3 regions of the Chryseobacterium sp. UNC8MFCol genome follow, and region 3 is predicted to be linked to each of the others. Evidence: riboswitches for the same ligand, from Rfam matches in the RefSeq annotation. Region 3 holds a riboswitch; each other region holds the start of a gene.

Region 1 (7,744 bases), on a different contig from region 3:
GGTTATCCTAACCTTGAACAGGAAATTGCCATCATCAAAAATCAGCACGAAAGCAAAAAAGAAGATAAAACAGAAGGAGTAGGTAAAGTGATTACTGCAGAGCAGCTGAAAAGCTATCAACATCTGGTAAAAGAAGTGATTGTGGAAGGTCAGCTGATGGAATATATTGCAAAGATCATCATCAATACCAGAGAAAATCAGTTTTTATATCTGGGAGCTTCACCAAGAGCATCGCTGGCACTGCTTACCGCTTCAAAAGCATTTGCTGCATTGAGAGGAAGAGACTTTGTAACCCCGGAAGATATTAAAGAAGCCAGTTATGCTGTTTTAAGACACAGGGTTATCGTGTCGCCGGAAAGAGAAATGGAAGGCCTGACAGCAGATGAAATTATCCGCCAGATTTTAGAAGGAATAGAGATTCCGAGATAGGGGATAGATAATAGGTGGCAGCTGGTAGTGAGTGACTGTTTAAATAGTTACAAAATTATCATATATGGCAGATTTTAAAGACCTTTTAGTCTGGCAGAAATCTATTGATGTTGTTACTGAAATTTACAGCGCTACAGAACCTTTTCCTAAAGATGAGACATATGGATTGATAGAAGTAAACCTGATTATCTGCAATTTTTAAAAATATCAAGAGGCAGTTGTGCAGAAGTAGAAACACAATTAATTATCTCAAAAAACCTTAATTTTTTAAATGAAATGAGTATTTAAAATTAAACGGGAAAATTATAGAAATAGCTAAAATGTTGAACGGAATTATTAACTCCTTACAATAATAATCATGATGAAAAAGCCAATAGACGTTTACCTAAAACCTTTCATCTGCAACCTGCAACCTTAATAATGAAAAACTTATACATCAATACACGTTTTTTCTTTACACTCATTGGAGTGGGAATCCTGTATGTCCTGGCATTCTTTTTCCCGATTCTGATGTGGGCAGCACATATCGTATTGTTGCTGTGCTTCCTGGCGGCCATGGTTGATTATCTGTTGCTTTTTAATCAAAAAAATGCACTGCAGGCGCAAAGAATATTGCCGGAAAAACTTTCGAACGGGGATGAAAACTTTGTGAAAATAGATATTAAAAATAATTACAGCTTTAAGATTACAACTAAAATTATTGATGAAATCCCGTTTCAGTTTCAAAAAAGAGATTTTTTAATCGAAAAGAATATCGACAGCGGCTCAAACATCTATTTTCAATATAGCTTAGAGCCCAAAGAAAGAGGAGAATATCATTTCGGAAGTTTAAATATTTATGCATCGTCACCACTTGGCTTTGTTTCCAAGCGCTTCAATTTTCAAAAAGATGCGATGCTGCCTTCTTATCCTTCTTTCATTCATCTTAGAAAATATGAGCTGATGGCTCTTCAGAGTGAATTTTTACTGGGAGGAATTAAGAAAGTCAGAAAATTGGGTCACACCATGGAGTTTGAGCAGATCAAAGACTATGTGCCTGGCGATGATATCAGGACCATCAACTGGAAAGCGACTTCCAAGACCAATCGTTTAATGGTTAATCAATTCCAGGACGAAAAATCACAACGCATTTTTATGCTGATTGATAAAGGCAGAACCATGAAAATGCCTTTCAACGGATTGAGTTTATTAGACTATTCCATCAATGCAACAATGGCGTTATCCCATATTATTCTGCGAAAAGGAGATCGTGCAGGGATGATGACCTTCTCCAAAAAAGCAGAAAATAAAATTGCTGCTGATAATAAATCGGGTCAGCTTAAAAAGATTTCTGAAGCACTTTACAATATCAAAACAGATTTCTTTGAAAGTGACTTCAATCGTCTCTATCAGGATGTAAAATACTCCATCAATCAAAGAAGCTTAATTCTTCTTTTTACCAATTTTGAAACATTGGACGGGCTTAACCGTCAGTTAAAATATCTTCGCGGGATCGCTAAAAACCATTTGCTGGTTGTGGTTTTCTTCAAAAACTCAGAACTGCAGACGATCATCAGTAAAAACCCTGAAAATATGCAGGAAATCTATGACGAGATCATTGCTGAAAAGTTTGAATTTGAAAAGAAACTGATCATTCAGGAACTTCGAAAATACGGAATCTATACAGTATATACACTTCCGGAAAATTTGAATATCGATGTTATCAATAAATATTTAGAGATTAAAGCGAGAGGAATTTTATAATTTTGTAGTAAGAAATAAGTAAAAATGAAAATTACACTTAACAGAATAAACGAGGACTTTTTATTTGAATGCACCAATTCCCAGGGAAATTCTATCCTTTTGGATAATACTTCCCAACCCGGAGCAAAGGGTGTCTCTCCAATGGAAAGTGTTTTAATGGCAGTCGCAGGCTGTAGCGGAATCGATGTCGTTTCTATCTTAAAAAAACAACGTCAGGAAATTACAGGTTTCCAGGCAGAAGTAGAAGGAGAAAGAATTCCTGTAGATGATGCAAAACCCTTTAGATCAATTAATGTAAAATTCCTTTTAGAAGGAGAAATCGATCCTAAAAAAGCTCAGAAGGCGGCTCAGTTATCCTTTGAAAAATACTGTTCTGTCTCCAAAACATTAGAACCTAATGTAGAGATCAGGTATGAGGTATTTGTCAACGGAGAAAAGATCTGATTTTTGATTTAAAAAAATAAAAGAAGCCGGAAATTGATCCGGCTTTTATTGTTTATGACTGATTGCTCATTATCTTATATGGTCAGTCTTGGTTTTATCAATTTGGCGACTGTAGCAGTCCATCCCGTTTGGTGGGAAGCTCCTACACCTCTGCCATTATCCCCGTGGAAGTATTCAAAGAAGGTGATATAATCTTTAAAATGCTCATCATAATTGAACTTAGGATTACCTCCATTAAAGGCACGTTGTCCATGCTCATCCTTTAAAAATATCGAACAGAGCCTTTTACTGATGTTCTGGGCAACTTCGTCAAGATTCCTTTTATCACCGCTTCCCGTTGGTAGTTCTACCTTGAGGCTGTTTCCGTAATAGTAATGAAAACGTTGTAAACTTTCTACAATAAGAAAGTTGATAGGAAACCAGATAGGGCCACGCCAGTTGCTGTTTCCGCCAAACATCCGGCTGTCACTTTCTGCAGGCGTATAATACACCATATTTTCTTTGCCGTGAACAGAGAATACAAATGGGTTTTCTTCATACACCTTAGACATGGCGCGGATTCCGTAAGAACTTAAAAACTCTTTTTCATCAAGCATTCTTGATAAAACTTTGGTCAATCTGTTTTTACGAAGAATACTCATCAGATGCTTTCTGCCTTGTCCTTCCTCATCCCAGTGAGAAACCAGCTTCGTAAGCTCAGGTTTATTTTTTAAGATCCATTCCATTCGGGCCTGAAAATTCGGCATTTTTTCCAGTAATCTGTGGTCCACAATTTCTACAGCAAACAACGGAATTAATCCTACAATACTTCGTAATCTCAGGGAGACACTGTCTCCGTTTCCAAGCTGTAAGACATCATAGAAAAATCCGTCTTCCTCATTCCACAGACCTTTTGTCCCTTCACCCAGATTCTCCATGGCTTCAGCAATATAAAGGTAATGTTCAAAAAATTTGATCGCCATATCTTCATACACCTGATAATATTGAGCCAGTTCCATAGCGATTCGCATCATATTCAGGGCATACATGGCCATCCAGCTTGTTCCATCCGCCTGTTCCAGATGCTGGCCGTCTTTTAAAACCATATTCCGGTCAAAAGCTCCGATATTATCCAGACCAAGGAACCCTCCTCCGAAAATATTTTTACCGTTTTTATCCTTTCGGTTCACCCACCAGGTGAAATTCAGGAGAAGTTTTTGGAAAACTTTCTCAAGGAACAAAAGATCGGGTTTGCCATTATTTTTTTCATCAATTTTAAAAACCCGGAAGCACGACCATGCATGTACAGGCGGGTTTACATCACTCATATTCCATTCATACGCGGGAAGCTGGCCGTTAGGATGCATATACCATTCTTTGGTCAATAGCAGAAGCTGTCCTTTAGCAAATTCTGCATCAATAATGGAAAGAGGCACACAGTGGAAAGCAAGATCCCATGTCGCATACCATGGATACTCCCATTTATCGGGCATCGAAATAATATCCTTATTGTGAAGGTGGTTCCATTCCGTATTTCGTACATACTCATTGAAATTCCTTGGAGCTTCAAAATTCGGATCACCTTTCAGCCATTTTCCGATATTATAATGATAAAACTGCTTGTTCCACAGAAGTCCTGCAAATGCCTGCCTTTGAACATTTTTTTCATCTTCGTTGATAGGGTCGTTCTGAATTTCCTGATAAAATTCTTCAGCTTCAGCAATTCTCCTATTGAAGATCTCCTCAAACTGTGCAAACGGTTCGTCTGTTTCATTCGGACACAATCTGAATTCAAAAACTTTCGATTGTCCGGCGCCAATCATTTCATCAATCAGAAAAGACGCTTTTGTTCCTCTCTTTTCAGGATTAACGGTATCAGTTCCATGATGGATGATAAAATCGTTAATTCCATCCTTGAAGTAATTATTTTCAGTGTGCGGAACTCCGTAAAGCTTTGTCGTATTGGTTTCGTTATCACAGAACACACTTTGAACATCCGTATTCCTAGAATAGATTTTCTTGATGGAAATACTGTCATGCCCGATATCTATACATCCGTTTTGAGAGGCATTCAATTGCCCTTTATAGGTATTGTAGCCCCATTTCCAGTTATTCCTGAACCAGGCTGTGGGGATCACAACAATAGGAGCTTCATGCTGACTCCTGTTGCACACCGTTACTCTGGCGAGAATATCATTATGGTCAACCTTGCAGTACTCAATGAAAATATCAAAATACTCATCTTGATCAAAGATCCCGGTATCGAAAAGCTCGTATTCCGGTTCCTGTTTGCTGCGTCTTCCGTTTTCATTCACCAGATCATCATAAGGAAAAGCATTGATAGGGTATTTGTATACCATTTTCATATAGCTATGCGTAGGGGTATTATCGAGGTAATAAAAAATTTCCTTGATATCTTCTCCATGGTTTCCCTGTGGATTGCTTAATCCAAAGAAGCGTTCCTTTACGATTTTATCTTTTTTGTTCCAAAATGAAAAAGCAAAGCAGAAAAGCTGCTTTACATCTGAAATCCCGGCAATACCTTCCTCACCCCAACGGTAAGCATAGCTTTCCGCGTTATTATGATTGGTATAGTTCCAGGCATTTCCGTTCGGACTGTAGTCTTCACGTACATTTCCCCATTGCCGGTTGCTTACATAAGGTCCCCAGTTTTTCCATTTGGTATCTTGTAATCTTTCTTTTTCGGCGGTCATATCTCATCATTTTTCTATACGAAGTTAGTTTTTTTGAAAAGTAATTCCAATTTTTTTCATCTGAATAATTATTAATATACTCTTGAAACACTAGTATTTAAGCCGATTTTTAAATATTAAATTAATTTTTTTTTGAAATTAAAAGAAAAGAACTACCTTTGCACTATTCGTTCATTCAAATATTGAAAATGTTATCAAGAAAGGTTGAGGGATTAGACCCTATGAAACCTTAGCAACCCTTTGTGCAAGCAAAGAAGGTGCTACGTTCTACCAAAATTATTTTGGACAGATAACTTACTGAAGTTCTTTTCAGCCATTTCCTGTGGCATTTTCAATTGTATTAAAATAATAGAATTGAAAACAGAACTAAACTATATTAATCTTACGTATCAAACCAATTCCGGAAAGGAATACCATATCCCGTTGAGCTATCAGCTGTTCGGGAAAGAGCTGTTTACAGCACCCATTATTGTAGTCAATCATGCCTTAACCGGAAACTCTGATGTTTCAGGAGAAAAAGGATGGTGGAAACAACTTATTGGGGAAAATCAGGTGATCAATACGGAAAAATACACAGTTCTGTGTTTCAATATTCCCGGAAACGGTTACGATCATTTTTTAATTGACAACTATGAAGACTTCACTCCCTCAGATATTGCAAATCTATTTCTGAAAGGGCTTGAAGCTTTACATATCAAAAACGTATACGCCATTATCGGAGGCTCACTCGGAGGCGGAATTGCCTGGGAAATGCTGGCCAAGCAACCTGCGCTGACAGAAGTTTTTATCCCGATAGCCTGTGATCACAGAACTCATGACTGGCTTCATGCACAATGTCTGGTTCAGAAATTTCTATTGAATTCTGAAGATCAGCCATTACAAAAAGCAAGAATTCATGCCATGCTGTGCTACAGAACTCCGCAGTCACTCAATGACAGATTTCAAAATACATACAACCCGGAAAAACAACGCCTGGAATCAGAAGACTGGCTGGTTTATCATGGAAATGCTTTAAACGATAGATTTAGTTTAAAAGCCTATAAACTGATGAATCATCTGCTGATGAATATTAACACGGAAGAATCTGCTCTGGAGAGCATACAGGCACGAATGCACATGATCTCCGTTGATACAGATTTATTCTTTCCTGCTTCTGAAATCCGAATGTGTTTTGAAAGCCTGCAGAAAAAAAAGAATACTGTTTCCTATCACGAGATCCAATCTATACACGGGCATGACGCCTTCCTAATGGAATACCAACAATTAAATAATATCATAAAAAACATTTTATAAAGTAATGAAAAATGCTAACGAAATAAAATTTTTGAAGAACAGATCAATCGTCAAATTTGAAGGAGAAGATTTTTTAGGAGAAATCGGAATTGACGGAAGAATTTTTAAAGCGCTTACTCTAGCGCGTATCAGTGTAGGAGTGATCTCCCAGCAAGCTATAGAAAACGGAATCTCTATTTTGGTTCACGAAAATGATGCCGAAAAAGCAGTAGCTTGTCTTATTGATGAATTTGAACCGGAAAGAAAATCAGGAAAAGTATCCCAGATATATAGTATCAATAATGTTTCTGTTATCGGATTTGTTGCAGAAGATTTCAATAAAGTATTTGCCGAACTGGCAAGAAACAACGTTTTTCCATTATTGTTAAATCAGGTAGCCGGAGAAAACAGAGTAAATATCGTCGTGACTTCATCTCAGGATGAAAAAACAAAAAATATCATTGAATCCGAAATTTTTAAAAAACCAAAGATCGTTCATCTGGCAATCATCGGTCATGGAAATGTTGGAAAAACATTAATACAGCAGGTGCTTGAGTCGTCAGAAGAAATTAAAAGACGCAAGAAAATAGATCTTAGAGTAGTTGCTGTAGCCAATTCAAAGAAAATAGCTTTCAACAAAAAAGGATTTGATGCCAATTGGGGTGATGAAGTGTTGACTGCAGAACATCCGTCAAATGTTCAGGAACTGATTAACTTTTCAAACGAAAATCAATTAGAAAACCTGATCGTTGTAGACAACACTGCCAGCAAAGACTTTGTGAAGAATTATCATGCATTGGCTGAAAACGGATTCGACTTAGTGTCATCCAACAAGATTTTCAATACGCTGCCTATTGAAGAATATCGTAAACTAAGATATACGTTGAGTAAAAATAACAGACGTTATTTATACGAAACCAATGTAGGAGCAGGGTTGCCTTTAATTGACACTATCAAATTATTACACCTTTCAGGAGAAAATATCACAAGAATCAAAGGGGTATTCTCCGGAACATTGAGCTATGTATTCAACAATTTTTCTTTAAGAAACGACAAATTCTCAACCATCATCAATGAAGCTCTTGAAAAAGGATATACAGAACCGGATCCGAGAGAAGACCTTTCAGGAAATGACGTAGCAAGAAAATTATTGATTCTGGCAA
Region 2 (7,744 bases), on a different contig from region 3:
CCTGCTCAGGATCCATTCCTTTATGTTTATAGAATGTCAGAAGGTTTTCTGCCTGAACATAAATTCTGAATTTTTTCAATCCTATTTTTTCAAAGTAATCAGATGGAAGGGTATATCCTAAACTTATATTTTTAAGTCTTGCATATGTTCCTGAATATAAAAATCTGGTAGAATTGCCCGTCCAGTTGGTAAGTGTCGTAGTCAGTGCAGGAACATCTGTATAACGGTTGTCCGGTGTCCATCGGTTCAGCATTTCAGCGCTCCATGCACGTCCCGCTGAATTTCCGCTATGCATAATTGAAGTATAATCAGTATCCAGAACTTTTCCTCCGATTTTAAAGGTCAGCAATGCAGAAAAATCAAAGTTTTTATAAGAGATATTGGTACTTACTCCTCCGGTAAGTTTCGGCAATGCGGAGGCTTGTATTGTTCTCGTAGCCTTTGCAAATTCAGAAGTTGTGCCTTCCACTGTATTTCCATTGGCATCAGTGGTAAATGTTTTCCATAGCGGATTTCCGTTATTCGGATCCACTCCAGCCCATTCCGCAAGATAGAAATCATATACAGATCCTCCTTCGCGCAATAACTTGGTTCCTGTTACAATAGAACCTTTAGGAAGTTTCGTTATGGTATTTTTTAAAGTACTCAGGTTAACATCCAAATCCCATCTGAAATCATCTGTCTTAATCGGCGTTGTAAACAATGAAAACTCGAATCCTGTATTTTTTATCGTTCCGATGTTCGCAGGGAAGTCACTGATCCCCAGTGATGGGGCTACCGGCATGTTAAACAGAAGATCCTGGCTTTTTCGCTCAAAATATTCCACATTACCTTTAACTCTGTTATTAAGAATTGCAAACTCCAATCCTACATTCAAGTTAAGGTTGGTTTCCCATTTCAGGTTTTCTGTCAATGCTTTTTCAAGAACTGTTCCGGGCTCACCCAGATTATTATAGAATTTGTATAATTCCTGGTAAGCATAATACAACGGAGATTTATTAGGCTGTAATAATTTATCATTTCCCTGGCCACCATAACTGGCACGAAGAGTCAATTGATTGAAGACATTGAGGTTTTTGATAAATTCTTCATTTGAAATTTTCCATGAACCTCCCACAGACCAGAATTTTCCCCATCTGTTCCCCGGAGAAAACCTTGAAGAACCGTCTGCTCTTCCTGAAGCAGATAAGAAGTACGTATTGTTATAATCATACTCTACTTTACCCAGGAAACTTAAAAGGCTGACTTTATCGCTGTTTCCACTGAAGCTTCCCAACAACGCGGCAGCATCAGGCTCATAATAGTATGGCAGTGAAAACTGAGTTCGCGTTCCGGAGATGGTCTGGTAATCATATTTATAAAATTCCTGGCCGCCTAAGATATTGAAGTGGTGTTTTCCAAATTTCTTATCAAAGGTCAAAATATTACTCGTAGTATAAGATAAAGTCCTGCTATTGGATCTTGTCACTGAACCGTTGGTTTCACTTCCCTGTCCTATCAGTGGATTCGAATAATAATGTCCGTTATAATTAACCAAATCAACAGAAAAGCTTGATCTGAACTTTAATTCCGGTAAGAAGGTAAAATCAAAAAATCCTTTTCCTGAGAAGTTATCTTCCTTATTTTCATTCTTGTCCAATGGTAAAGTTGCCGCTGCATTTTCGTTCTGAAGGGCATTTGCTGGTCTGTATTTACCAAAATCATAAATGGTATTTCCGCTGGCATCCAATACATAACTTCCATCAGGATTTCTTTCATAATACGGATAGAAAGAAGGGATCACCCTTGCTGCCTGAATGATATTGCTGGACTTGGAATCTGACGAAGGAGGTGCCTGCTGAATACTGTTGGTATAGCTTAAGTTCACCCCAACATTCAACCAGCTTTTTACTTCAGAATTGATTTTTAATCGCGTATTGTATCTTTTAAATCCAGATTCAATGGCCATTCCTTTATCATCAAGATAACCCAATGAAAAGAAATAGTTACTTTTCTCACTTCCTCCGCTGATATCCAGATCTACCTGATTTCTGGAAGCTACTCTCTGTAAAATATCTTTCCAGTTGTCGTTCCACAATGGTCTTGCTCCTGCCAATAATTTACCGTCTGTACCTACAGGTTTTGGATATGCTGTTCCATAAGGATTTATCGATAATCCTACACCTGAAGTAAGGTTATCTGTAGCCATTTGGGCCGCCTGCTGAGCAGTGATTTGTCCGGATTGGTAGCCGTTTCTCATTGCTTCCCAATACAATTGGAAATACTGGTCGGTACTTACCTGTTCGTAATCTTTTACTGCTCTGCCGGAAAATCCCTGGCTGATATTAAAATTGACTCTCGCCTCGCCTTTTTTACCGGATTTCGTGGTAATAATAATAATTCCGTTAGCTCCTCTGGAACCGTACAACGCACTTGCTGTAGCATCTTTCAAAACACTGATAGATTCAATGTCATTAGGGCTTATCGCGTTGATATTTCCGTCAAAAGGAATTCCGTCTACTACGTAAAGAGGATTACTGTCGGCACTGATAGACCCTACTCCCCTGATTCGGATGGTCGCTGTAGAACCCGGCTGCCCCGATGCGCTTGTGGTCTGAATCCCCGGGACCTGCCCTTCCAGAGCTTTTGTAATGTTCGTTACCGGCCTGTTATTGATTTTTTCACTGGAAATGGTGGCTACAGAACCTGTATAGCTTGTTCGCTTTGCCTTTCCGTAGGCAACTACCACTACTTCATCAATCTCTTTTTCTTTGAGTGTATCTTTTTTTAGCTTTGAATCCTGTCCGCTTACACCGGTAATTCCTAAGAAAAACGCAGCTACCGGCGGAATCCAAACTTTATAATCAATTAAACTTTTACTAATCATAATCAATTTTGTTTATCATATATTAAAATTTAGCCCCTTGCAGAATAAACAGCAAAGGGCATCGATAAATACGATAAACCAAATGCTTATTTTTCCATTAAAGGCTGAATGTAACACCTTACACAACGCAGGTTGTTAAGACTTCTCAGGGTCAGTTCCCTCCGTCTTTCTTTATAAGCCGATCGAAATATGTTTGCAAAGCTATAAATATTTAGTCCACAAAACAAGTAGACTTTATGTTTTTTCATGATAATTTTACTAAAATTAACATAAGATTTTATCAAAAGCCGTTAAAATAACTGATTACATCAATTAGTATTTTAACAAACATGATAAATATCATTAAAAATAATTCAATAACTCAAACTCACTGTAAACAAAAAAAATGACATCCGAAGATGTCATTCCCTACCATATATATATTTATTAATTGAACAATCAGGTTGGAAATTATCCAATATTTTGTGTTCCGAATCAAAAAACAACTGGTAGCCTAGGATTATGGTTTATATAGTATTTTTTTATCTTACGTAGTTAACCGCAATATCAAACATATTGCAAAACATTCTCGCATTTGAGCTTTCTGTACACCCTGTTCCCTCATTATAAAATTTATCCGCAGATTCGTAATTGTAAAATAAATTGACATCCGTATAGACTAATACATTATCATCTAAAGTTCCGGCAACTCTCCCCGCACTGTCCTTCATAAAAACTTTGGCAGTGGCCGGAAACTGAGTAATCCTTCCCATATATCGGTTAGTTTGTATTCTTGTGTTTTCAGGAAGGGTGCCAAATGCTCCACTGTTAGGTCCCTGAGAACTTGTAGTGAAAAAAGAACCCGGACTTTGAGAATTGATATATTGTGCGGTATAGCCAATATTCAGCTTATTGATAGGAGTAAGGTTCTGATGCTCCGCATCTATCACAAAAAATTTTCTTTTTTCCTGTATTTTCTGTCTTAAAACAGCGATACTCTGATCAGAAAAATAACTGGTATACACATACCCGATCCAAACAATGTCCGAATTGTCTATTGCCTGTGATAACTCTGCCGGGCTTGCAGTCCGGATGTTAATGGTATTAAAAATAAAGTTGGCCATCACTACACTTCCGTTGGGTCCGAAATTACTTGGATTTGTCAGTTTGGAACGAGCTACTGATGAATATCGTCCGTAAGAATCTGTGGATAAAGTTCCGTTCCAGGCATCAGGAACAATAGAAAGTATTCTCACCACCTTGCCGGAAGGCTGGCCCGTGACCCTAACCGCAAAAGTACAGTTTTCATATCCTGAAGGAGTAACAATTGAATAGGTATAATTTCCAGTCTGCACGGGAGTTCCTTCAGCCGAAAGAATGACATACTGTTCTCCGGTAGTTTCAAAATTTCCTTCTCCGTTAAAGCTCATTCCATTGATGACAGCTGTACTTATCTTATAACTTCCTGGCCGGCTTACGGTTACTTTAATTCTCACAGAACCGGAAGCTGGAGCTCCCGCATAGAAGCTTCCGCTAACTACTGGTTCACAGTTAATAATATATACAGCAGATCTTCCCTGGCACATATTAATCCATTCCATACTGTTCCAGAACTCCAGACAATGAACTGTTTTATTGTAAATCGTCATTCCTTCGGCATCAAGGTTTAAACTATCCGCCGGGAGAAGAATATCTCTTTCAGCCGTAGTAAGCCGTGGGGGAAGAAATCCTTTATCATTAGAAAAAATTTCCAGCATTGCTTTATGATAAGGCTTAGCTGTATTGATTCCTATTTGTCCGTTAATTAAAAAAAACGAAAGTAAAAATGTGAGTAAACGTAATAATTTCTGTTTTTTCATCCTTTGTATTTTATATAAATTAAATCTGAAACATCTTTTTCCACTTTGCGAGTGTGTTTCGGCTTATTTTAAATTGTTTAGCAGTCTGCATGTTGTTGTAACCACTTTTCTTCTGGAATTCCAGAATCTCTACAATGGCATTCTGATCATATGCCTTATATTTCTGACTGGATCCGCTGTAGCCTTCTTTATCTACTCCAAATATTAACTGATTGATTTTGATCACATCTAATGTTGTGAAGGTTTTCTTTTGTAAAATAGCTTTACATGCATCCAGTTTTTCAGGATGTTTCATAAAAATGATATCAGTATATATCTTTCTGTAGTCAGGTTGTTCAGTTTTCATATTCCATGTTTAAATTAATTTGCAGAGAATCAGGCATATCTAAAAATCTTTAATCTGAGATATTATACTTTGCCATCCATTTATGAAGTGTTGTTTTGGGAATTTTGTAATCATTTATTATTTCATTTTTTGTTTTCCGGTCTGTGTTCACCATCTCCAATACAAAGTGTATTAATTCTTTAGTATATATATTTTTACGGAACCTGGACCGTAAAGAAAATTGCTTATTGAATGTATTCTGACTATTACCCGGAGGGGCAAACATGACAAGATGCTGTGAATAGACTCTGAAGAAATCGTATTGTAACAGTTTACTCCACTTCATAAGCAATTCTGTACTTAAGCTGTTTTGGGTGAACATTTCACACACCTCCTCTTCATTAATCTCAAGAAATGTACTGATACCTGCCACAGAGAGGTCCATCTCCTCAATCCTGTTCCTGATACATTCACCGATATGAATATTTTTAAAATCAAATTTCATTTGTAAAGAATTTTTTCTATAAAGTCTTTGCTTTCTAAGATGATATGCAAATAATCATCATTTGTGTTTTTGTATCCTATAATAACACTTGTGTCTGTTTGTTAATCAGGTTGAACATACTGTCATAATCCAAAAAGCGAGTCATAGAAAACAAGATCACCTCGTTTTGTCTAATGTATACGCTACCACATTATGAATAAATCTTTCCTGTGGTGTATCTATTGCTCCAGCTACAGAGGCGCGAAAAACACCTTCGTCCCAAAAGAAAACGGCTCTTCCCCCTGCCCCGGTAATCCATCCGCCAGCATTAGATGTTGCTTCAGTAGCTAAAAGCCGGCTGCCGACAGGTAATTGAGACATCAGAACCCTTCCTGCAGTATTAGCACCTGAGATCGGCATATCCCTTGTGTCTCCGAACACCCCATTATTAACATCGTCGTTTGTACTTCTGGCAACAACGCCACCATTACCTACCGTTCCATTACCTCCAAAGGACTGAAGTAGATTTGATCCCACATTTCTATCAAGTGATAAAAGAGCAACACCTCCACGATCTACATACTCCTTTATTTTACTTGCATCCGACGCACTTATATCTGAGCCATTCCATCCTGTAAAGATGATATCGAATCTGGCAAGCAAATCTTCCACTGTCATATCCGATAAAGAAGAGGTAATGTCAGTAAGCTTAAGTCTTGAAAATTTCTTATAAGTCCCAAAAGAGCTGTAATTATTAGCATCAGTAAGCTGAGTGTTAAAAGCAATCCCCGCAGGAACTGCCCATTGTCCGATACGACCAACAGGAGCTTTTTTAGTTTTAGTTTTGCCTGATAAGCATCGGGACCAGCCACCGGATTTATACAGCCTGATACAGTCCTTAGTGGAATCGTACATAATTGTTCCGGCAGCAACATCTCCTCCAAGAGGATTAACCATATTTTCGACAGCCGAATTAGTGGGCAATACCAATCCGGAAGTATTGGTTGAAGGTTTATTAATATCTAAAGCGCCCCTCGGCGTTGTCGTTCCGAAACCCACCTGCCCGCATGCCAGCGATACCATGGTACACAAAACAACAATACTGTAAATAGATTTATTCTTTATCATTTCTTGTCTATCGTATAATTGAAGGATCTAAAGGGATTATGATCCTATTTTATTTAAGGCATAGGCCATTATATTGTGTAAAAATTTTTCCTGGTTTGTATCAATTGCAGTTCCTTCAACATCAGAAGCACGGAAAACTCCTTCATCCCAAACGAAAATAGCTCTACCATTAGCTCCTGAAATCCATACTCCGGCATTAGTACCGCCTTCACTGGCAAGAAGTTTACTGCCGGTAGGGAGTTGAGATGTTTGTATCCTGCCGGAACCGGGTACACCTGCTAAAACCACATCTCTGGCATCGCCAAAAATCCCGTTATTGATATTATCTGTTGTACTTCTTCCATTAATTGTTCCCGTAGTTACAGTTCCAGTACCTTCAAAAGCCTGAAGGAGATTGGTTCCAATAGTATTATCTAGCATAATAATGGCAATTCCTCCTCTATCAACATATTCTTTAATTTTGGCGGCATCATTTGCATTCATATTAGCACCGGTTCCCGTACTGATAATATCAAAATTAGCCAGCAGGCTTTCAACTGAGGTACTTGCCAGACTTGAAGTAATAGTAGTAAACTCGAATCCGGAAACATCTTTATAAGTTCCGAAGGCACTGTAATTGTTAGCACTGTTAAGTTGAGAATTGAAAGTACTCAGATTGGAGCTTCCAATAGAAAATGTGGACCAGGAAGCAACACGCGCAACTTCAGGTCTCTCTGCTGCATCAGACAAACATTGCGACCAACCGCTTGTTCTGTAGAGTCTGATACAATTCTGAGAAGAATCATATATAATGGTTCCGGCAGCAACGTTTCCTCCCTGAGGATTGATAATATTTCCAGTTTCTGAATTAGTAGGAAGTACTAACCCAAAGGTATTGGTGGTAGGCTTGTTAATATCCAAAGCCCCTCTTGGTGTGGCTGTTCCGATTCCAACTTGTCCCCAAGTCATAGTAATCATACTGCAGAAGACTGCAATACTAAAAATAATTTTTTTCATCCTTAATTATATCTTTATATCATTCAATACTTACTGACCCTTAGCAGGTCTGCCGTCCCTTTACTACGGCAATTGATTATTAAAACAACTCCAAATCTTCACATATA
Region 3 (7,744 bases):
TATTTTCTTGGGATCTCCTGCAGGTGAAGGTGTAAGTTTTGAAGGAACCAGGAAGCTTACTGAATAGCTGATTTCAGCAATTTTCTGATCTTCCACATATTCATTAGGAACAACTTTTACGTTTTTTACGGTAAGTTTTCCGGTTTTAAAATTCCCCAGCATTCCTTTGAAATAGTCTTCGGCTTCTTTTTTACAGGCAGCAGCAGTTGCTTTAGGAAAAGCAGCAAGGAAATTCTCCACACTTGACTTCATCATCTCGTCTGAGCTTTCTTTAAAGTTTACCTGATAAGCATTCTGCCCTTCTACGGTAGGTCTTAAATAATCATTCAGCTTGTTTAAGGAAGTTTCATCATTATTTACAAATGTTCCAAAGAAGAGTTCAAATGCCTCCTTAGGTTTTTTCACTTCTGTCTGGGCTGACACATACTGTCCCATCATGGTAAGAAATACCAATAAAATAATTCTGTAGTTTTTCATAGTTTATATTATTACATGATTTGAAAAAAGAAAAGCCTCCGAAAAATCAGAGGCTTTATTATATTTTTAAAACTTTTAGTAGTTTTCTTCTTCTCCCTTCATTTTCTCTGCATTCTCTGCCATGATTACCGCGTCGATCATTTCAGAAATATCACCATTCATGTAAGCATCCAGATTATACATTGATTTGTTGATTCTGTGATCCGTTACTCTACCCTGAGGGTAGTTGTAGGTTTTGATCTTTGCAGAACGGTCTCCGGTAGAAACCATTGTCTTTCTTTGGGCTGCGATATCTCCCTGAACTTCCTGCAATTTGATATCGTATAACTTGGCACGAAGCATTTCCATTGCCAATTCACGGTTAGCCAGCTGGGAACGAGCCTGCTGACAAACGACTACAAGCCCTGAAGGTTTGTGCGTAAGCTGAACTTTCGTTTCAACCTTGTTTACGTTCTGCCCACCGGCACCTCCTGAACGTGAAGTCTGCATTTCAATATCGGCAGGGTTGATCTCTACGTCTACTTCTTCAGCTTCCGGTAATACTGCAATTGTAATAGCAGAAGTGTGAACTCTTCCCTGAGATTCTGTTTCTGGTACACGTTGTACACGGTGAACTCCTGACTCGAACTTCATGATTCCGTACACTCCTTCTCCTTCCACTTTCATAATCAATTCTTTGTAGCCTTTTGCAGCTTCATTAGAATCGGTTACTTCATGTCTCCATCCTTTCGTTTTGAAATACATGGTATACATTCTGTAGATATCTTCTACGAAAATAGCAGCTTCATCACCTCCGGTTCCGGCACGTAATTCCACAATAACGTTTTTATCATCTGCAGGATCCTTAGGAATCAACAATACTTTAAGCTCTTCCTCTAATCCCGGGATCTTAGATTGAGCTTCCAGTTTTTCTTCTTTAGCCAGATCTACAAGGTCTCTGTCTGAACCATCTGCAATGATTTCATCTGATTCTGCAATGGAATCCAAAGCTCCTTTATACTGATCATAAACCCTAACAATTTTTCCCAAATCACTATATTCTTTGTTCAAAGAAGAATATCTTTTTTGGTCTGAAATAACATCAGGCTGTATAATAAGGTCTGCAACCTCATTATATCTTTGTTTTATAGCTTCTAATTTTGGAATTAATGATTTAGACATTGTGGAAATTTTGTGGGTGCAAAGATAAGGATTATTAATTCAAAATTAAAGCATAATTTTTTGAGCATTAGTGGTAAAATCATAAAAAGATGACCATGGAGATCTGTGTATTCATCATTTTATGTTTTCAGGACTCATTCTACACTCCTCCAGACAGTCTTCTGTCGATTAAGTACAGAATAATTCCTACCGCAATAATTCCGAGTCCAATCAGGCTTTCTTTAGGATTATGGATGAAAGTAAAATAAAGGATATACAAGCTGAAGAGTAAAAAAACCGTAGGAAAAATATAAAAAGTATTGGATTTAAATATTCTTCGGTTCTCTTTCTTCAGGAAAAACACCGTTGAAATGGCAAGACTGGCAAACAACTGCAGAATAAATGCTGTATATACAAAGATTTCTTTAAAACTTCCCGTTAGGATAATAACCGTGGCAATCACCGCATGGGCAAAAATAGCTCTCACCGGAATTCCTTTTTTATTGGATGCTGAAAGAGGTTTCCATAGGTAAGTGCTTTTTGCAAAGGCCTGTGTCAATCTTGAACCTACCCAAAGATAACCACTGATGGTGGCGATAAGCTGTAGTGCAATAAAAATATTAACAATCTTCCCGAAACTGGTGCCCAGCATATTGACAGCTGCTTCCCCCATGACATCTTCTTTTCCGGCCAATTGGCTTACCGGAGCATGTTTCAGCATAATGTAATTGACCAAGAGATAGCTGACCGTGACAAAAACAGTTCCTATAATCAGGGATTTTGGAAGGTTTTTCTGAACATCCTTAATCTCTCCTGCAATATATGACGCCGAATTCCAGCCGGTATAAGAATAGGTTACAAAAACAAGAGAAGTAGCAAAAGCAGGAAGCATGATTTCATTTTTCCAGCTATCACTAAAATTTAAGCTGTTTCCTATTTCCGGTGATTCTGAAAGGCTCACCCCCACGATCACCAGAACAATAATGAAAGCTATTTTAATGAAAGTAAAAAAATTATGAAATCTGCTGGAGGTTTTTAAACTAAAAGACAAAGTAATCGCGACCAGAAAAATTGCAGCGATGGCAAATCCGTTTCCAAATGAATAGTCGAACACGGAAAGATATTTAGACATCGCGAGCGCAGCGAGTGCTACGGGTGAGGAAAATCCGATGATCAAAGAAATCCAGCTGATCAGATATCCGAACAGCGGATGGTAGGTTTCTTTAAGGTAAATAAAATCGCCACCGTTTCCTTTGAAATGAGATCCCAATTCGGCATAGCAAAATGCACCGAATAAAGCCAGGATTCCTCCGATAATCCACAAGAGAAAAATGCTGTACGTGTTGGTAATATCCGATAACTGAAACCCAAGAGTGGTAAAAATACCGGTTCCGATCATGTTGGAAACAACAATGGCTGCCGCTGTTTTCCAGCCGATCTGATGTGAAGCAGTGCTCATGTAATGATTAAAAGTTAAAATTAAGTCTTCCGAAGAAATAGCTTCCCAAAGTTCCCATTTGAACCGGAGCATATTTAAACACACCATAATAGGAATTTTCATATATCTGAAGGTCAGGAAAGACATCAAAAACGTTATTGGTTCCTACAGTAAAATTGATATTTTTTGTAATATCATATCCTACACTAAGGTCTGTAATGATTTTGGGTGAAAATTCCTGAACGCCTCCAAAGGGGTAGCCATCTCTTATCACTTTGCCAAAATAGGTATTTCTTATGAGAAAACTGAATTTCCCGATGCCATAGTTTAAGCCTAAAGATGCTTTGGTTTTAGGAGATAAGGATTCTATAATATTGATTTGATCGGGCCCAAAAAATTCGTTTTGTGGAGTTCCGAGATTTTCCGGAAAATGGAAATCTGTAATTTTTGTTTCGGTATAGTTTCCGGCAAGGCTGATATTCAGGTTACCGCCTCCAAGCTTCCAGTCATAGGAAACGACCAGATCAAGTCCTTTGGTTTCGGTATCAACGGCATTGGCAAAAAACCTTCCGCTTTCCACTTCATTTCCTTTGCCTACAATATCAGAATCTGATAGTCTGGCATCGGTAATATTGCTTGTGATGACAATTCTGTCTTTCACTTTGATGAAATATCCATCTAGTGTAATAAACAATCCTTTAGCCGGTTTCAGGGTAAATCCCACACTTCCGTTTACAGATGTTTCCTGCTTTAATTGATCAAATCCGAGAACCTGGGCAGCTTTACTGTCATTATTAAAGATCCCTTTCGTCACAATTCCTGAACCGGAGGTAGAAATATCGGCATAGGAATTATTAAAGTACTGCTGCTGAAGAGAAGGTGCTCTGAAGCCTGTTCCTACAGCCGCTCTTAAAGCATAATTTTTTACAAATTCATAGCGGACTGCCAGCTTACCATTTAAAGAATTTCCAAAATCGGAATAGTTTTCAAATCTGGCAGCAGCATCAATATTCAGTTTTTTATTAAAATCATAGGATACATCAGCATACACCGCTGTAGAGTGCCTGTCTTTTTTCAATGCATTTTTAGGTGAAAAACCGATGAAAGACTGGGATCCTCCTGCTCCGATTACCGTTGAGCCTTGGGTTACAATATTTCCATTAGTGTCATATTGTGCATAAGACGCCTCATCTCCCTGCCTTATCTGGTATTGCTCGAATCTGAATTCACCTCCAAAGGCAAGGTTAAAATGGTTAATGCTTTTAGAAACATCAAGATTAATGGTATTCTGAAGAAATTCATGCGCCCCTGCATAAAAACGTGTAGGAGATTTTGCTCCCAGCGAAGCATTGTTGGTATTGCTGATATTGTAGTTGAAGGTATTGCTTCCTAACGTATTACTCAGGTCAATCAACCAGTTATTTACGGCATATTTTGCACCCACGGCATAGGATACATCATAAATCCGAGATCCTACTACCGCCTGAAAACCATTGGGATAAAGCGACGGAACCACATTAAAAGTTTCACTTGGAAGCCTTCTGAAGCCATAGCCTTTTCCTTCTTTAACACTAAAGCCTCCGAAAGAATATAATGTAAAATGATCACTAAAAGGATATTCAGCATTAAAAAACAGTTGTCCCTGTCTGATCTGTGCATCTCCGATCTGAAAATTGAAATCACTGCGTGACAATCCGTTTTTTGCGATTAAGGCATCATCATAAGCTCTTGAAATCTGACTTCCGGTCTCCGCAAAATCGTAAGCAAAAGAGTTGTTATAAACTCCTGTAGCAACCGGACTAACATCAGGCAAAGAAATCCCATTAGCACTGATAGATCCATTAGTATTGACGATATTCAGGTTCGATTGATCATAAATAATCAGATCAGGGTTCTGTGTTCTGGTTGTTTTCCCCCTGTGACTTAACTGCAGTGAAAGATTGATATAACCGTCCCTCTTTCCTAAAGAAGTTCCATAATTCGCTCCTGCCTGGTAAGTCTCCCCGTCATTCCTTCCACTTAAACCATAAGTAATACTGGCTGAAGCACCAGGATTTTTTTTCAGAATAATATTGATTACTCCGGCAATGGCATCTGATCCATATTGCGCTGCGGCTCCATCTCTCAGAACTTCTATCCTATCGATGGCAATAACCGGAATGGTACTTAAATCTGTTCCCACTGACCCGTTTCCTACTGTATTCTGATAATTTACCAGAGAGGTGGTATGTCTCCTTTTTCCATTCACCAATACCAGTACCTGGTCTGGTCCCATGCCTCTCAAAGTCACAGGGTCAATATGCTCCGTACCGTCCGAAGCAGATTGTCTTACTGAATTAAATGAAGGAATCAGATAATTCATCAAATCCTGAACGGTGATCTGTGGGGATGCTTTTTGTATTTTTTCAATACTGATCACATCTACCGGAACCGGTGTCTCCAGTTTCGTTCTTTTAAGATTACGGTTTCCAACGATAATGATATCTTCGATTTGTTTTCCCTTTTCCTCCTGCTCCTGGGCAGCGACTCCTATGGTCCCAAGCAGTAATACCGCGATGCTTAATTTTTTCATCTTTGTTCTTGCCAATTAAATACTAACGTTCTGACGGAACCTTCCGCAGATACATAAGACTTCAAGAAATGGAATTCATATAAGAATATTGACTTCACTTATCTCCCCCATCGGGTTGGAATTAGCACCTTTACACTTCTGGAACCGTGCAGGTTGCTAAGGTTTCATTGGGCCAAATCCCTCCACCTTTCTTGATAAATCTAGTGCAAAAGTAGACTATTTTTTTCAATAGGCAAAAAATGAAGTTTTCAGACTTCGTATATTTTGTATTCTTTCTTTAATTATATGCTAAGGTTCCTTTACTTTCTTTAATTGGAAAAAAGACCCATGAAAATATCATGAGCCTTCTGATAAAAGTAATTGTAATGAACTATATTTTAACCGAAGATCCGGCAAGAATATTAATAATGCTTGTTTGAGAATATCATTCCTTTATGATTTTTTTAAAGACAGACTGCCCTCCTTTCAGCTTTAATTCCAGAATATACAATCCGTTAGGAAATGAAGACATATCAATTCGATGGTCTGACATTTTTATGTCTAATTTTTGTCCGGCAGCATTGACAGCACTTACATTTTCAATTGCTGTGTCGGTTTTTATGAGAAGAATTCCCTTTGTAGGATTGGGAGATACGCCTACTTGAATATTTTTTAATGAAGTATCTGAAGTACCTAAACCTGATACCGTTTTGATACATCTTACTGAAGCTCCCTGCCCCCTGGGTCCTCCTGATGAAGGATTGGCAATAGTTGCTCCTATGTAAAGGTATTTTCCGCCGGATCCGGAAGTATCTGAGCTCCAGAAATATCCTCTTTGTCCCACAAACGTAAAATCCCCATTACCAGATCCCCTGTATCCTCCTGCCGGCAGTTTCAGATGACTGTTGTAAGCTGTAGCCGGGTTTGTGATGTTTGCGGCACTCACCAACGATGCCCACTCTGCCTGTGAAGGCATTCTCCAGTCAACCGCTATTGCCTTACAAGGGTCTACACCTATAAAATCGCTGGCATCTTCTTTAGATTTCCCACTCCACTCATCAGTAGCGGCGAAGCCTGACCACCAGGCAGGAGAGCCTGCAATATAGGATCCTGTTGTAATACCTGACGGAGTATTGGGAGATGGCGGTGAAACAACAGGAGAATTTCTCAACTGGTGGCCATCATCCCATCTGCCCCACTGAAAAAGATCTCCGTAAGAATCCTGATCCGTAGCTGATGTTGCCACCTGAGCACTACCAAGATTCTGCTGAAGCCATATTTTCCCATCCTCGCCCCTTACGGTAGTATAGACAACCTGCTGCCCTCTATAGGTAAAAGTGACACACCCTAAGTCGCCAGTGTTGCCTCCGGGATCGGTATTATTACAGTTTTGCGGCAGAGTCTGGGCATGCAAGACATATCCTGTGAAAGCGATGGATGCTCCGATGCCTATTTTTTTTAACACAAAAAATAAATTTTCAAGCATATGTATTATTTTTATTTATTCTAAATTTAATTTAATTTTGCGCAAAAGTACCGTACATTCTTGATCCGGAGGTTATCATTTTCAAATTTTAGTTATCCTGTCCGGAGTTTATCGATTACGGTTGTAAAAAAATGGGTTGTATGAGAAACGGATTCGTATTTAAATCTAAGGATATGGAGATCATGATGAAGGAGGTGTCAGCGGTTGAAAATACTACCAAACCCTTTACCACTGAAAGTCAATCAGGTTTTAATTTGTTTTTCCTCCTCCATTCCAATATGAATCTAAAGGTTCATGATGATAGCAGAGTATTTTTACTTAAGAAAAATCAATACATCCTGTACCATGAATCAGAAGAAAATACTACACTGATATGGCCGGAAGCAAAAGAAACTTTAAAATATTTTCATCTAAGACTCAGCTATCATCATATTACCAACCTGATCAATCCTGCATCCAATAGAGAAGGGGCCGAAATACTGGACAAAATGATCCATAATAAATTCATCTTTCTTCATAAAGGAACACCGCCGGATATGACTGTTGAGATGCACATGATCATCAATGAGATGGTCCATTATTCTAAGGAAGGAATAGTGCAAAAATTATTTATGGAAGCTAAAGTTATTAAGCTTCTGATCCTGATTTTTGA

What was found. Region 3 has a riboswitch for S-adenosylmethionine ahead of M030_RS0107690 (TonB-dependent receptor plug domain-containing protein). Riboswitches for the same ligand answer to the same signal wherever they lie in the genome.
Region 1: linked by a shared signal. The riboswitch ahead of M030_RS0100065 (alpha/beta fold hydrolase) and the one ahead of M030_RS0107690 (TonB-dependent receptor plug domain-containing protein) in region 3 are both predicted to bind S-adenosylmethionine.
Region 2: linked by a shared signal. The riboswitch ahead of M030_RS0100825 (SusC/RagA family TonB-linked outer membrane protein) and the one ahead of M030_RS0107690 (TonB-dependent receptor plug domain-containing protein) in region 3 are both predicted to bind S-adenosylmethionine.

The regions. Positions count from the first base shown of each region.
Region 1 covers NZ_AXUZ01000003.1:12,631-20,374, reverse strand. Annotated here, with positions in the region: gene M030_RS0100090 (AAA family ATPase) at 1-429, shown strand, start outside; partial or broken gene M030_RS23480 (four helix bundle protein) at 494-648, shown strand; gene M030_RS26040 (four helix bundle protein) at 634-717, shown strand; gene M030_RS0100080 (DUF58 domain-containing protein) at 850-2,172, shown strand; gene M030_RS0100075 (OsmC family protein) at 2,197-2,616, shown strand; gene M030_RS0100070 (MGH1-like glycoside hydrolase domain-containing protein) at 2,691-5,309, opposite strand; SAM riboswitch class I at 5,498-5,605, shown strand; gene M030_RS0100065 (alpha/beta fold hydrolase) at 5,664-6,602, shown strand; gene M030_RS0100060 (ACT domain-containing protein) at 6,607-7,744, shown strand, end outside.
Region 2 covers NZ_AXUZ01000003.1:171,078-178,821, forward strand. Annotated here, with positions in the region: gene M030_RS0100825 (SusC/RagA family TonB-linked outer membrane protein) at 1-2,866, opposite strand, end outside; SAM riboswitch class I at 2,950-3,046, opposite strand; gene M030_RS0100830 (hypothetical protein) at 3,388-4,704, opposite strand; gene M030_RS0100835 (transposase) at 4,724-5,050, opposite strand; gene M030_RS0100840 (hypothetical protein) at 5,100-5,534, opposite strand; gene M030_RS0100845 (hypothetical protein) at 5,691-6,641, opposite strand; gene M030_RS0100850 (hypothetical protein) at 6,678-7,637, opposite strand.
Region 3 covers NZ_AXUZ01000013.1:129,843-137,586, reverse strand. Annotated here, with positions in the region: gene M030_RS0107705 (hypothetical protein) at 1-477, opposite strand, end outside; gene prfA (peptide chain release factor 1) at 553-1,638, opposite strand; gene M030_RS0107695 (APC family permease) at 1,778-3,076, opposite strand; gene M030_RS0107690 (TonB-dependent receptor plug domain-containing protein) at 3,084-5,627, opposite strand; SAM riboswitch class I at 5,723-5,828, opposite strand; gene M030_RS0107685 (T9SS type A sorting domain-containing protein) at 6,052-7,092, opposite strand; gene M030_RS0107680 (helix-turn-helix transcriptional regulator) at 7,233-7,744, shown strand, end outside.